2 regions of the Bordetella genomosp. 13 genome follow, and region 1 is predicted to be linked to the other one. Evidence: predicted binding sites of a transcription regulator. Region 1 holds the regulator's gene; the other holds the start of a gene.
What was found. The regulator LexA, encoded in region 1, represses DNA repair genes until DNA is damaged. The targets are predictions, from matches to a motif close to ACTGTATNNNNATACAGT.
Positions count from the first base shown of each region.

Region 2: recA (recombinase RecA) is a predicted target of LexA. The motif match lies at 2,846-2,863, and genes of this name have one in related genera.

Region 1 covers NZ_CP021111.1:2,096,127-2,100,335, reverse strand. Annotated here, with positions in the region: gene lon (endopeptidase La) at 1-421, shown strand, start outside; gene CAL15_RS09480 (tripartite tricarboxylate transporter substrate-binding protein) at 630-1,604, opposite strand; gene lexA (transcriptional repressor LexA) at 1,849-2,496, opposite strand; gene CAL15_RS09470 (amino acid aminotransferase) at 2,731-3,933, opposite strand; gene uvrB (excinuclease ABC subunit UvrB) at 4,036-4,209, shown strand, end outside.
Region 2 covers NZ_CP021111.1:2,199,435-2,203,643, forward strand. Annotated here, with positions in the region: gene CAL15_RS09950 (LysR family transcriptional regulator) at 1-726, shown strand, start outside; gene recX (recombination regulator RecX) at 992-1,657, opposite strand; gene recA (recombinase RecA) at 1,657-2,730, opposite strand; gene CAL15_RS09965 (response regulator transcription factor) at 2,976-3,668, shown strand; gene CAL15_RS09970 (sensor histidine kinase) at 3,877-4,209, shown strand, end outside.

The DNA of each region.
Region 1 (4,209 bases):
GCACGTGCCCGAGGGCGCCACGCCCAAGGATGGTCCGTCGGCCGGTATCGCCATCACCACGGCGATGGTCTCCGCGCTGTCGGGCATCCCGGTGCGCGCCGACGTCGCCATGACCGGCGAGATCACGCTGCGCGGCGAAGTCCTGCCCATTGGCGGCCTGAAGGAAAAGTTGCTGGCGGCCCACCGCGGCGGCATCAAGACGGTGCTGATCCCCGAGGAAAACGTGAAGGACTTGGCCGACATTCCGGACAATGTCAAGAACTTCCTCGAGATCGTGCCGGTCCGCTGGATCGACAAGGTGCTCGAGCTGGCGCTGGAGCGCCTGCCCGAACCGCTGGCGGAAGAAGAGGCCGTCAAGGAATCCATGGTGGCCAAGCCCGTCGAGCCGTCGAGCTCCAGCGACACGCTGATCAAGCACTGAAAGAGGCCCAGCCTCCAGCGGTGTGAAAAGGGGCGCAGTCCGCAAGGATTGCGCCCCTTTCTTGTTCGTGCTGCCGCTTGCTAGCCGTGCAATACGAACCGCTCGTTGCTCTTGAAACCGGCCAATATGGGAATGCGCTGGCCCGGCTGCACATGAGCCGGCGCTTGGGTCAGCATTGGAAACGGGCCCGTGCGCACATGGGCACTGATCACTCGATGCGCGCGCCGGCGGCTTTCACCACCTCGCCTGCCTTCTTCCAGTCGTCCTTCAGCAAGGCCTGGAAGCGGGCGGCCGGCAGCGAGCCGGCTTCCACGCCGAGGCCGGCCAGCCGCTTCTGCACGGCCGGATCCTTCAGCACTTTTTCCACTGCGGCGTTGATGCGTTCCACCTCCGCGGACGGCGTGCCGGCCGGCGCCAGCAGGCCCAGCCACGAATCGAACACGTAGCCAGGCAAGCCGGCCTCGGCCACGGTGGGCAGGTCGGGCAGGAACTGCGAGCGCTGCTGGCCGGAGTAGGCCAGCAGCTTGACGCGCGGGTCGTTGCGATAGGCCAGCATGCCTACGGTGGCGCCCGTCACCACTTCCACACGGCCGGCCAGCAGTTCGGTGACGGCGTCGCCGGTGGATTTGGTGGGAATGTGTTGCAGCGTCAGGCCGGCCTGCGCGGCCAACAGCGCCGTGGCAAGGTGCGATGCGCTGCCGTTGCCGGCGGAGGCGTAGTTCAGTTTGCCCGGCTGTGCGCGAGCGCGTTCGATGAGGGTGTTCAGACTGTCGATGCCGGACGGCGCGGACACGCCCACCACATAGCCCGTGGTGCCCACATACGATACGCCGACGAAGTCCGCCACGGGATCGTATGGCAGCTTGGCGTATAGATGGCCGGCCAGGTGATGGCTGGCGGCGGCCAGTACCAGCGTGTTGCCATCGGGCGTGGCTCGGGCAACCTGTGCCGTGCCCAGGCTGCCGCCCGCGCCGGCGCGATTCTCCACCACCACCGTGGCTTTCAGTTCCTGCCCCAGTTCATTGCTGAACGTACGGGCCACGGCGTCCTGCGTGGCGCCCGGGCCGTACGGCACGATGATGCGGATGACACGCTCGGCGTGCGCCGTGCCGGCCATGCCCGCGAGCAGGGCGGCGATGGCGCCCGCCAGTTTCAGGCGGGAAAAACGAAAGGGAAACTTCATTGCTGAGTCCTGGATGTAAGGTTTGCTGCCACGCGCGCGGTGGGCGGCGAACCGGCGATCTTATCGAGTGGCCGGTGGCGGGCCAAAGACAAAAACGCAATAAACATAGGCGCAGGCACGGGCCGGATCATGTGCGGCACCGGGCGGCGCATGCAAGAAGCCCTCGACGGGCGGCGCCGCGTCGAGGGCTTTCAGTTGGCCGGGTGCGCCGCCTTCATCATGGATGCATGGCGGGTTGGCGCGATCAGTGCAGGGCGTGGGTGCGGATCAGGCCGACGGCGACGCCTTCGAGCGCGAAGTCTTGCCCGGGCTCGACAATGATGGGGGAGAAGTCGGGGTTTTCGGGCAGCAGCTCGATGCGGCCATTGGCGCGCTGCAGCCGCTTGACGGTGACATCGTCGTCGATGCGAGCCACCACGATCTGGCCATTGCGAGCTTCGGAGGCCTTTTTGACGGCCAGCAGGTCGCCTTCGAGAATGCCGGCATCGCGCATGCTCATGCCGCGCACCTTGAGCAGATAATCGGGCGCCTGATCGAACAGGGCGGGGTCCACGCCGACTTCGCGCTCGACGTGCTCGGCGGCCAGCATGGGACTACCCGCCGCCACGCGGCCGACCAGGGGCAGCAGCAGGTGGGCGAGCGTCGTGACGGCAGAGGGCGCCGCGACGGTTTCGTCGGCCGCCTTGAGACGAATGCCGCGCGAGGCGCCCGCCGTGAGCTCGATGGCGCCCTTGCGCGCCAGGGCCTTCAGGTGGTCTTCGGCAGCGTTAGGCGAGCGAAAGCCCAGCGCCTGGGCGATCTCGGCGCGGGTGGGCGGAAAGCCGGTGCGCGCGACCGTCTGGCGAATGAGGTCGAGAATTTGCTGTTGGCGTTCCGTGAGTTTCGTGGCCATGGCGATGATCCGGGTAGCGCTGGACGCGGACTGTATGTATATACAGCGCCATTCTGGGGGACGCAGCAGAAAATTGCAAGGCGCGCCAGGGCGCGGTTTGTTTCAACACAAATCCGCGGCGGTGCGCGTCTCGACGTTGCGTCCGGGCGAATGACTGCGCTGCCGAAGCTGCCATGACACCGCACACGAAAACGGGGCCCGCAGGCCCCGTTTCGCAGCGCAATGCCGGCCGCCTTACTTGATGACGGCAGCGATGGCGGCAGCGACCGTGTCGATGTTGCGGCTGTTCAGCGCGGCCACGCAGATGCGGCCCGTGCTGATCGCGTAGATGGCGTGCTCTTCGCGCAGGCGATCGACCTGCTGGGCCGTGAGACCCGAGTACGAGAACATGCCGCGCTGGCGCAGCACGAAACTGAAGTCCTGCGTGGCGCCATGCGCCTTGATCTTGTCCACCAGTTGCTGGCGCATCAGGCGGATGCGGTCGCGCATGCCGGCCAGTTCCTGTTCCCACATCGCGAACAGCTCGGGCGTGTTCAGGACCGTGGACACGACCGTGCCGCCATGGGTGGGAGGATTGGAGTAGTTGGTGCGGATGGTGCGCTTGAGCTGGCTGAGCACGCGCGCGGCCTCGTCCTTGTCGCCAGCGACCACGGTCAGGGCGCCCACGCGTTCGCCGTACAGCGAGAACGACTTCGAGAACGACGAGCTGACCAGCATGGTGATGTCCAGGTCGGCGAACAGGCGCACCACCGCGGCATCTTCCTTCAGGCCCGCGCCGAAGCCCTGGTAGGCGATGTCCAGGAACGGGACCAGATTGCCAGCCTTGACCACGTCGGCGATCTGCTTCCATTGCTCGGGCGTGGGATCGACGCCCGTGGGGTTGTGGCAGCACGCGTGCAGCACCACGATGGTCTGTGGCGCGGCGGCCTTCAGGTCGGCCAGCATGCCGTCGAAGTTCAGGCCGTGCGTGGAGGCGTCGTAGTAGCTGTAGGTGCCCACCGGAAAGCCGGCGCGCTCGAACAGCGCACGGTGGTTTTCCCAGCTGGGATCGCTGATCAGCACCTTGGACTGCGGCAGCAGTTGGCGCAGGAAGTCGGCGCCGACCTTCAGCGCGCCGGTGCCGCCCAGCGCCTGGGTGGTGAGGACGCGGCCGGCCGCGGCCAGCGGCGAGTCGGCGCCCAGCAGCAGCGCCTGCGCGCCCTTGTTGTAGCCCGCGATGCCTTCGATGGGCAGGTAGCCGCGCGCCGCGGCCGCCTCGATGCGCGCCACTTCGGCTTTGCGGACGGCGCCCAGCAGGGGAATGCGCCCTTCGTCGTCGTAGTAAACGCCCACGCCCAGGTTGACTTTGCCGGGGCGGGTATCGGCGTTGTACTGCTCATTCAGGCCAAGAATGGGATCGCGCGGCGCGAGTTCGACGGAAGCGAAGAGGTTGCTCATGGGCGTTGAATCGGTGGGTGGACGCACTACCGGGTGCTGTGGATAATGGGGGGTTTACCCCGACAGAATGTCTTCATACAGACATCTTGGAAAAAGTCTAGCATGCCGCCCGATTCCGGATACGTCGACTACCCCGGCAGCCCCTTTCACCTGTACCAGCCCTATCCCCCCGCGGGGGACCAGCCCACGGCCATCGAGGGCCTGGTGCAGGGGGTGCAGGACGGCCTGATGTACCAGACGCTGCTGGGCGTCACGGGCTCGGGCAAGACCTACACC
Region 2 (4,209 bases), 100 kb from region 1:
CTGGCGCTGGCCGACGACGTGCTGCCGCGCCTGCGCGCCACCGAACGCGAGCTGCAGCGCCTGGCAGCGGGCCGCACCGGACGGCTGCACATGGCCATCGACTGCCACTCCTGCTTTCAATGGCTGATGCCGGCGCTGGACGCCTTCCGCGTGCAATGGCCCGACGTGGCGCTGGACCTCTCGGCTGCATTCTCGTTCGCGCCGCTGCCGGCGCTGGTGCGCGGCGACCTGGACCTGGTCGTGACCTCGGACCCGCAACAACTGGAAGCGGTGACCTACCTGCCCCTCTTCCGCTACGAACTGGTGCTGGCGGTGTCGGAATCGAACCCCCTGGCCACGGAGCGGCACGTCAGTCCCGAACAGCTGGCAGACCAGACATTGATCACGTACCCGGTGGATCGGCAGCGGCTGGACGTATTCACCGCTTTCCTGGACCCTGCCGACGTGGAACCGGCCGCGGTCCGCAAGGCGGAACTGACGCCGATCATCGCGCAGTTGGTGGCCAGCAACAGAGGGGTGGCCGCCCTGCCGAACTGGGCGCTGTCAGAGTATCTGGGACAGAGCTGGCTGCGCGTATGCCACCTTGGGCCGCAAGGCGTATGGCGCACGCTATACGCCGCGGTGCGCACCGAGGACAGCGAGACGACCTATATCGGCGAGTTCCTGACCATCGCGCGGGATGTTTGCTTCAAGAACCTGGAAGGGATCAAGGCTGCAAGGCATTGACTGCGTGTAGCTGTCGCGTATGGGATGGAGTCGGTGCAGGGGCGGTATTGAGTTCTTGCGCGCCTGCGCCATGACTGCGGATTCTCGTCCTCGCGCTCCGCGCTGCGGGCGCGAACCCTCCGCCATGTCCCAGGCTCAAGATCTCTCAATGCCGGGGCGCTTGCAGTCGATGCTCATTGCGCGCCGTAGCTATCCGAAGCACCCGCACTTGTTGCTGGCAATGGCAATCGGCGGCACAAGCAATCGGATCGGAGAGACGGCTGGACTAGTCTTCGTCGCTCTCGCCCAGAATGCGGCGGATGACGTCGTGGGCGAAGCCGCGACCAGCCAGAAAGCGGGCCTGGCGGGCGTATTCGGTGCGATCGACAGGTTTGTCGCCGAAGCGCTTGCGCCAGGCTTCGAGAGCGCGGTCGTATTCGGTGGCGCGCAGCTGGTCGCGCAGGTCGGCCACCTGGGCCTCGTCCACGCCGTGCTGCTTCAGTTCTTGCACCACGCGCGCGGTGCCCCGTTGCGGGGCGCGGCGATGTACCAGGCTTTGCGCGAAGCGCGCGTCGCTCAGCCAGCCTTCGCGCTGCAGGTCGTCCAGGACGGCGTCGATCTGCGCGGGGTCTTCGGCATAGGGACGCAGCTTGCGCGCGAGTTCGCTGCGGGCGTGCTCGCGGCGAGACAGGTAGCCTACGGCGCGCGCCTTGAGAGATGGGCCGCTGCGCGCCGGCTGGGGCGGGCTGGATGGGTTGGCCGCGTCGCCGCTGGCCATGGTTTCGAACTCGTCGTCCGGGTTGCTGGGGCGGCTGCCTTGCGCGCGCCTGGACCGAAAACCCGATTGCCGGTCGGACGTGCGGCTGAACTCGGTTGGATCGGAATCCGCCGGGCCGGAGTCCACCGGGCCTTGGCGGCCCGGCGCGGCACGACGGGATCCGTCCCGGCGCATTACTCGGCGCTGCCCTCGTCGGCCTCTTCGGCGGTGGCCGTGAAGGTGGACGCGCGGCTGACGATGCCCTGGTTCTCGCGGACCTTGTTCTCGATTTCGATGGCGATGTCCTGGTGCTCTTTCAGGTATTCGCGCACGTTGTCCTTGCCCTGCCCGATGCGGTTGCCGTTGTAGCTGTACCAGGCGCCGGCCTTGTCCACCACGCCGGCCTGCACGCCCAGGTCGATGATTTCGCCTTCGCGCGAGATGCCCGAACCGTACATGATGTCGAACTCGGCCTGCTTGAACGGGGGCGAGACCTTGTTCTTGACGACCTTGACGCGGGTTTCGTTGCCGATGACCTCTTCGCCCTTCTTGATGGAACCGATGCGGCGGATATCGAGGCGCACCGACGAGTAGAACTTGAGCGCGTTGCCGCCGGTGGTGGTTTCGGGGTTGCCGAACATCACGCCGATCTTCATGCGGATCTGGTTGATGAAGATGACCATGCAGTTGGTGCGCTTGATGGTGGCGGTGAGCTTGCGCAGCGCCTGGCTCATCAGGCGGGCCTGCAGGCCGGGCAGCGAGTCGCCCATTTCGCCTTCGATTTCGGCCTTGGGCACCAGGGCAGCCACCGAGTCGATGACGATGAGGTCGACCGAACCCGAGCGCACCAGGGCGTCGGTGATTTCGAGCGCCTGTTCGCCGGTGTCGGGTTGCGAGATCAGCAGGTCGGTGAGGTTGACGCCCAGCTTGGCGGCGTACTGGACGTCGAGGGCGTGCTCGGCGTCGACGAATGCGCAGGTGCCGCCGAGCTTCTGCATTTCGGCGATGACCTGCAGCGTGAGCGTGGTCTTGCCCGACGATTCAGGACCGTAGATTTCGACCACGCGGCCGCGCGGCAGGCCGCCGACGCCCAGCGCGATGTCCAGGCCCAGCGAGCCGGTGGACACGACCTGGATGTCGTGCTCGACCTCGTTGTCGCCGTAGCGCATGATCGAACCCTTGCCGAACTGCTTTTCGATTTGGGAAAGCGCCGCGGCCAGTGCCTTGGCTTTCTCCGCTGCGGCGGCCTTGGTGGTTTTGTCGTCCATGTGGTGTCCTGTGAAATCCTTCCTGTGCCGTGCCCATGGCGCAAGCCATGGCGATAAAGTTCGAGCGACATCGTTCGAGCAACATCATTCGAGCGGCATTATTGCACCGGATTATACTGGATATAAAAACAGTGCGCCAGGATTTTCCACGTATACCCGCAGTGGCAAGCGGGGCGGGCTGTGCCAGAATGCGGCCATTCGCTGTGCCGGCCCCATTAAGTCAAATTATTCCGAGACAACGCCGCATGCGCATCCTGATCGCTGAAGACGACAGCATCCTGGCCGACGGCCTGTCCCGCTCGCTGCGCCACAACGGCTATGCGGTGGACGCGGTAGGCGACGGCCTGGCCGCCGACTCCGCGCTGGCCATCCAGCCGTTCGACCTGCTCATCCTCGACCTCGGCCTGCCGCACCTGCCCGGCCTCGAGGTGCTGCGCCGCCTGCGGGTGCGCAATTCGGTGCTGCCGGTGCTCATCCTCACCGCCGCCGACAGCATCGAGCAACGCGTCAAGGGACTGGACCTGGGCGCCGACGACTACATGGCCAAGCCCTTCGCCCTGTCCGAGCTCGAGGCGCGCGTGCGCGCGTTGACGCGACGCGGCGCCGGCGGAGGGTCCACGATGGTGCGCCACGGCCGCCTGGTATTCGACCAGACCGGCCGCATCGCCACGGTGGACGACCAGACGCTCGACCTCTCCGCCCGCGAGGTCAGCCTGCTCGAGATCCTGCTGGCGCGCAGCGGCCGCATGGTCAGCAAGACGCAGCTGGTCGACCATCTTTGCGAATGGGGCGAGGAAGTCAGCAACAATGCCATCGAGGTCTACGTGCACCGGCTGCGCAAGAAACTCGAACCGAGCGGCGTGAAGATCATCACGGTGCGCGGACTAGGCTATTGCCTGGAGCGCGAACAGGGTGCCGTCCCACAGCTCACCCATTGAGAAGGCCCCACCCGGGAAGGCTCCCACGCCGCGCCTTCGGCTTGCCGCCCGCCGGATGGGCGCCTCGCGCCCTGCGGGCGACCCGCCAGCCGAAGCCCCGTCGACGCAACCGCTGAACCAGGAAGCGCTGGACGCCTTGTCCGGAGGCGCGCAGGGCCCCGCTTTCACGCCCCCGCAGCGTTCGCTGCTGGGCGAGATCCTGGACTGGATGCTCGCGCCGCTGTTCCTGCTGTGGCCCATGAGCGTGGCCATCACCTACGTGGTGGCGCAGAACATCGCCAACGTCCCCTACGACCAGACGCTGGCCAACAGCCTGCGGGTGCTGACTCACCAGATCCATGCCGAGAACGGCCGCGCGGTGCTGCGCATGACCGACCCGGCGCGCGAGGTACTGCGCGTCGACGAGACGGGCAGCGTGTTCTGGCTGGCCCTGGGCAGCCATGGCGAATACCTGGGCGGGGACCGCGCCCTGCCGCTGCCCGCCGAACTGGGTTCGCCGCAGCCCGGCACGGTGCTGTATGCGGACGAGGCGCTGCGCGGC